Regions from separate parts of the Sporosarcina sp. FA15 genome, predicted to be linked through region 1. Evidence: predicted binding sites of a transcription regulator. Region 1 holds the regulator's gene; the other holds the start of a gene.
The links. The regulator LexA, encoded in region 1, represses DNA repair genes until DNA is damaged. The targets are predictions, from matches to a motif close to CGAACATATGTTCG.
Positions count from the first base shown of each region.

Region 2: a site for LexA is predicted at 1,454-1,467, ahead of uvrB (excinuclease ABC subunit UvrB). Genes of this name have one in related genera too.

Region 1 covers NZ_CP188818.1:2,018,111-2,021,543, reverse strand. The annotation lists gene ACP8HG_RS09765 (aminotransferase class I/II-fold pyridoxal phosphate-dependent enzyme) at 1-1,248, shown strand, start outside; gene lexA (transcriptional repressor LexA) at 1,763-2,383, opposite strand; gene yneA (cell division suppressor protein YneA) at 2,588-2,896, shown strand; gene ACP8HG_RS09750 (YneB family resolvase-like protein) at 2,893-3,433, shown strand, end outside.
Region 2 covers NZ_CP188818.1:4,366,275-4,369,707, forward strand. The annotation lists gene ACP8HG_RS20845 (ABC transporter permease) at 1-910, shown strand, start outside; gene ACP8HG_RS20850 (IDEAL domain-containing protein) at 1,139-1,375, shown strand; gene uvrB (excinuclease ABC subunit UvrB) at 1,534-3,433, shown strand, end outside.

The DNA.
Region 1 (3,433 bases):
GACGACCTTTTATTTGAGAATGCGGAAGCGATCGAAGAGAAACTTGCACCATTTTTCAAAGGTATCGAAAAAACTGCCTTTTACAATCAACGGAAAGTACTCGCTGCGTTCCGTAAAAATACGGTGAGCGATTTTCACCTGACTGGTTCAACAGGTTACGGCTATGATGACGCGGGCCGAGATGTATTGGAACAAGTATACGCTGACGTTTTTGGAGCAGAAGATTGCCTAGTACGCAATCAAATTATATCTGGAACACATGCTATTTCAATCAGTCTTTTCGGAATCCTGCGACCAGGTGATGAGCTCCTTTATATTACAGGGAAACCTTATGATACATTGGACTCCATTGTTTCTGGAAAAGGGAAAGACACGGGTTCACTGCATGATTATGGCATCACCTATAAACATATCGATTTGAATGAAGATGGTACAGTCGATTTTGAAGAAGTAGCTAAAAACATTCACAGTAAGACGAAAATGATTGGTATCCAGCGGTCAAAAGGCTATTCAGACCGTCCATCTTTCATGGTGGATGAAATTGGTGAAATGGTTCGTAAAGCGAAGGCCATCAATCCTGACCTCGTTGTGTTTGTCGACAACTGTTATGGCGAATTTGTCGAGGAACAAGAGCCGATTCAAGTCGGTGTTGACTTAATGGCAGGTTCACTGATCAAAAATCCAGGTGGAGGTCTCGCAAGAACGGGTGGTTATATCGCTGGGCGTGCAGACCTAGTTGAAAAGTGTGCATACCGGATGACTTCACCAGGTCTAGGGGCAGAAGCCGGGGCATCGCTGGATACGCTGCGGGAAATGTACCAAGGATTTTTCCTAGCGCCGCATGTTGTCAGTCAAGCCGTAAAAGGAGCGCTTTTCACCGCAGCACTTCTAGAAAGTTTCGGACTCAACACATCGCCGCATTACACAGAAAAAAGAACCGATCTAATTCAGTCGGTATCCTTTGAAAATGCCGATCAAATGATTGCGTTCTGTCGGTCAATTCAAGAAAACTCGCCTATCAATGCGCACTACGCCCCTGAGCCGTCGTATATGCCCGGCTACACCGACGATGTCATCATGGCGGCAGGGACATTCATCCAAGGCTCCAGCATCGAACTGACGGCAGACGGCCCCATCAGACCGCCCTATACGGCGTATGTCCAAGGTGGCTTGACGTACGAGCATGTAAAAGTAGCCGTGCTATCTTCAATCGGTAAACTAGTTAAGGAAAACTTAATCGGGAATTAAATTAAACGAACTGACACGGCAATCAGCGAAACTGTGAGGGCAAAGCGGAAAACTGTAATGGCAACGCCGAACTGTCACGGCAATCAGTGAAACTGTGAGGGCAAAGCGGAAAACTGTAATGGCAACGCCGAACTGTCACGGCAATCAGCGAAACTGTGAGGGCAAAGCGGAAAACTGTGAGGGCAACGCCGAACTGTAATGCCAATCAGCGAAACTGTGAGGGCAAAGAGGAAAACTGTAATGGCAACGCCGAACTGTCATGGCAATCAGTGAAACTGTGAGGGCAAAGCCGAAAACTGTAATGGCAACGCCGAACTGTCACGGCAATCAGTGAAACTGTGAGGGCAAGGCGGAAAACTGTAATGGCAACGCCGAACTGTCACGGCAATCAGCGAAACTGTGAGGGCAAGACGGTAAACTGTCACGGCAAAGCCGAAAACTGTCACCTCAACGCTACAAATAAAAAGGGCTGTTTCCTTCAATCGAAGGAAACAGCCCTTTTGCATACTTAGAATTAATGAATCATACGATAAACGCCAACTACCTTACCTAGAATTGATACGTTATCAAGGATGATTGGATCCATTGAAGCATTCTCAGGTTGCAGACGGAAATAATCTTTTTCTTTAAAGAAACGTTTCACTGTAGCTTCATCGTATTCGGTCATTGCCACGACAATCTCGCCGTTATTTGCTGTCTGTTGTTGTTTAACGACAACATAGTCGCCATTCAAAATTCCGGCCTCAATCATACTGTTACCAACTATTTCAAGCATGAACAGATTGTCTTCCGATGTACCAAAAGATTCAGGTAGTGGGAAGTACTCTTCTATATTTTCAATAGCTGTAATTGGAAGACCAGCCGTAACTTTACCGACAAGAGGTACGTGAAGAACGCCGGGTTTCAACGTTTCTAAGCCTTCTGGATCGAGTACTTCAATTGCTCTCGGTTTTGTCGGGTCTCTTCTAATGAAACCTTTGCTTTCCAATCGCGCTAAATGCCCGTGAACAGTCGAACTTGATGCCAAACCGACAGCCTCGCCAATTTCTCTCACGGATGGTGGATAACCTTTTTTCTTCACTTCAGATTTAATGAAAGACAAAATATCTTCCTGCCTTTTTGAAATTTTTTGCATCCTATTCACCTCTCACCTTATATTCTGCTAATTTCCGAAAGTCGTAAAATAAATTCCCGACAATCTAGTCTTTTCGATAGATTCATTATATCAGTCTCTTGTATAAATGGCAAACACAGGTTCGAATAAGTGTTGACAAACTCATTTTCCTTTTCTATAATGAGAACAAGCATTCCGAACAAGTATTCGCAAGGGGGAGTAATGATGACTTTTATTAAAAGAAATAGCTATGTTGTACTTATTATCGTTTTATGTATGGTTTTTGCAATTATAGGTGTAAGTAAATACGAGAAGGAACAAATGGTCACGAAAATAACAATTACTGAAGGGGATACGCTTTGGGGTCTCGCTTATCTTCACTCGGATAATATGTCTACAGATAAATGGATCAAAGAAGTGATAAAATTGAATGACCTATCATCTGCTACAATAAAAAGAGGCGAGGATCTACTTTTGCCTGCTGTACGGACTGTGGGGGAAAACAATACACAACTGGCGGGTGTTAATCGATGACAGGGCACTATAAAAGATGTGTCATCTATTGCCGGGTGAGCACTGAGAAAGAAACGCAGGAAATGTCACTGGTGAGGCAAGAAGAGGAGCTTGTGGACTTGGCAACTGAACTCGGTCTCGAACATGTCGCGACATTTATGGATAAGCATAGCGGTTTTGACATTGACCGTGAGGGGCTTCTAAGTCTGCTGGATTACATCCGTGACGAGGAAGTCGATGCAATCCTAATTCAAGACGAAACAAGACTTGGACGTGGAAATGCAAGGATGGCAGTTTTACATCTATTGGCAAAAACGGACACGGCGATTTATTCACATAATGATAGCGGACCTATAGCACTAAATGAAATGGATACAATGTTACTTGAGATTTTAGCTATCGTCGAAGAGTACCAGCGCAAACTACATAACGCCAAAATCAAAAGGGGCATGAAACGCGCAGTAAGGGAGGGCTATCGACCCGAGCGTAACTTGAAAAATAGGGGTAACGTGGACGGTCGTGAACGGATTGAAGTGCCGATAGCTGAAATCGTTTCAT
Region 2 (3,433 bases), 2.3 Mb from region 1:
GGCTTTGAGTTGGAGCTTCTATTCCCAATTGCCATTACCATTTATTTTATATATTGTGGCGTTGCCGTTACTTTCAGCTACAGGGACCGGTTCAAAGATGGAATACATCGTTATCGCAGTTTTGATACTAGTTATTAAGCGAGTATTCATTGAGTCGGAATATAATTTCAGACATGTTTTGGATGGAAAAGGGATCTGGCTAGATAGGGCCGTCCGGTTTTTATTGGCGGGAACCATAATTTATGCAGGTCTTGAAGGAAGTCTAATTATACTTCTGATTATTGGTGTACTCATTGTACTGTACAACTTCTATTGGCGAAAAAAGAGAATGCTAAAACCATTCCCTTACGATCATTTCATATCACTCGAACAGAATCGGATGATGCGTTTTTACCGTTTTGCCAATTACTTCACAGACGTCCCGCATTTGAAAGGATCCATTAGTAGAAGAGCATGGCTCGGTTTTGCGATGGGATCCCCGAATTTCGGTAAGTCTGTAGCACAACCGTATTTAATCAGACGTACGTTTATACGCACGGATGATATTTTTTGGCTATGGGTAAGGCTCACTGCTTTATCAGCGCTTGGAGCGATTTTCATCCCGTTTCCGATTGTCGTTTTTATTTTCGCAGGAGCGCTTGCATTTGCCTCTGCTGTACAACTTATCCACGCATTGCGGGCAGGGGACGATTTTCGGATGGATATGCTATTTCCTGAAAAGGAAGACACCCGCCCGGATGCTATTAAAAGAATCGTTCGTACAGTCCAATGGATTCAGGCGGCAGTAGTCACATGCGCTGCACTGTATCTTTATGGGGTTTCTGTAACACCTCTTCTTGTAGGGGCTGTCATTCTCATCATCTCTGAGGCTACTATCAGATTGACTGTAGAGAAAAAAGAATATGACTAAGAAAAGTCGCCCTGTTTGCAATCATTTGCAGACGGGGCGTTTGTTTGTAGAAAAGGAAGTATGAATTTCTCGTCATGGAACAGTGTCTAGACTCGGGGGGGCTTAACGGCGCCTTACGCTTTTCTTTGATAAATTATGACTAAATATAAAAATAGAATATTCCAATAAACCTTGCAACTTATCTCTGAAATTAGATATACTAAATAAAAGGCATCAGGGGTGATAGGGATGGAGAACAATTATTCATATGCCGAGTTTTTAAAAGCTGTAGGGAAAAACAGTACTTCGCTCCAAGCGGAAAAACTGCTGAATGAAATTTATTTAGATCTTTTTTTGAAACATATACACAGAGAGCAGACAAAGAGTAGGTTCATGGGATTGATTGACCTTGCGCTTGACAGTAGGGATGAAAGCGCATTCCTACTGTATTCCAAAAGACTGGGGAAACTTGAAGAGAATGATTGAAAAATGCAAGGACGCTACATGTTGAGTAGACATGCAGCGTTTTTTTTTTGTGTGTTTATAAAAGTGAAAATTAGTGAAAAAACGTACGTTCGCTTTTTACTCGTCAAAAGATGGGTAAAGTGATAAGATAGATGTAACTGATAGAGGAGGTTTTTCCGATGGTCGGAAAATTCAATTTGCAAGCCCCTTATACACCACAAGGCGATCAGCCGTCTGCAATCGCACAACTATTAGAAGGACATAACCGAGGTGAGAAGCACCAAACTTTGCTCGGTGCAACCGGGACTGGAAAAACATTTACCGTGTCGAATGTCTTGACGGAGATTAACAAACCGACTCTCGTTATCGCTCACAACAAAACGTTAGCGGGTCAATTATATAGTGAATTTAAAGAGTTTTTTCCTGACAATGCAGTCGAATACTTTGTCAGTTTCTATGATTATTATCAGCCAGAAGCGTATATCGCGCATACTGACACCTTCATTGAAAAAGACTCAAGCATCAATGATGAAATTGATAAATTACGTCACTCTGCAACATCTTCCTTATTTGAAAGGAATGACGTACTCATTGTTGCATCTGTCTCTTGCATTTATGGTCTAGGTTCCCCAGAAGAATACAGCGCACATGTTGTTTCTCTTCGTCCAGGTATGGAAATCGGACGCAATGAACTGCTTCGCAGATTTGTAGATATTCAATACGAACGCAATGACGTAAGTTTCACTCGAGGTACGTTCCGGGTACGCGGCGATGTTGTTGAACTTTTGCCAGCATCCCAGGATGAACATTGCTTACGTATCGAGTTTTTCGGTGATGAAATCGAACGAATTCGCGAAGTGGATTCACTGACAGGCGAAATCCTCGGTGAACGTGAACACGTTGCCATATTCCCCGCATCTCACTTTGTTACTGGTGAAGAAAAAATGGTGAAAGCAATTGAAAACATTGAAATTGAACTGGAAGAACGTTTGAAAGAGTTTCGTGCCCAGGACAAATTATTGGAAGCGCAACGTCTTGAACAACGGACACGCTATGATCTTGAAATGATGCGAGAAATGGGCTTCTGTTCGGGTATTGAAAACTATTCCCGTCATTTAACACTCCGTCCTGCAGGAGCGATACCGTATACATTGCTTGACTATTTCCCAGATGATTTCCTCATTATTGTAGATGAAAGTCATGTCTCATTGCCACAAATCCGTGGTATGTATAACGGTGACCAGGCACGGAAAAATGTCCTTGTTGACCATGGTTTCCGTTTGCCTTCAGCACTCGACAACAGACCGCTTACATTCCAAGAATTCGAAAACCATGTCCACGAGGCGATTTATGTTTCTGCGACACCAGGCCCTTACGAAATTGAGCATACTCCTGAGATGATTCAACAGATTATCCGCCCGACTGGTCTACTAGATCCGACGATTGAAATCCGTCCGATTGAAGGACAGATTGATGATTTGATAGGTCAAATAAGAGAACGGACGAAAAACAATGAACGTGTTCTAATTACGACGTTAACAAAGAAAATGTCCGAAGATTTGACCGATTACTTGAAGGAAATTGGTATAAAAGTTCAATACCTTCATTCTGACATTAAAACACTTGAACGAATTGAAACGTTAAGAGAACTGCGAATAGGCACATATGATGTCCTTGTGGGTATTAACCTCTTAAGAGAAGGGATAGACATTCCTGAAGTATCGCTTGTTGTAATCTTGGATGCTGATAAAGAAGGGTTTCTACGTTCTGAGCGAGCACTTATTCAGACGATGGGTCGTGCTGCCCGTAATTCCAATGGACATGTCATTTTATATGCAGATAGAATGACGGACTCCATGGCGAAAGCAATTGGGGAAACGGAGCGACGTCGGGACATTCAACGAAAATATAATGAAAAACATGGCATAACACCGACGACAATCAAAAAGGAAATCCGTGATGTGATTCGTGCAACAGCAGTATCAGAAGAAGCTATTTCCTATTTAGAAAAAGTAACACAAGGCAAGAAGTTGACAAAAGACGAAAAAACAAAGCTGCTTGTAACTTTGGAAAAAGAGA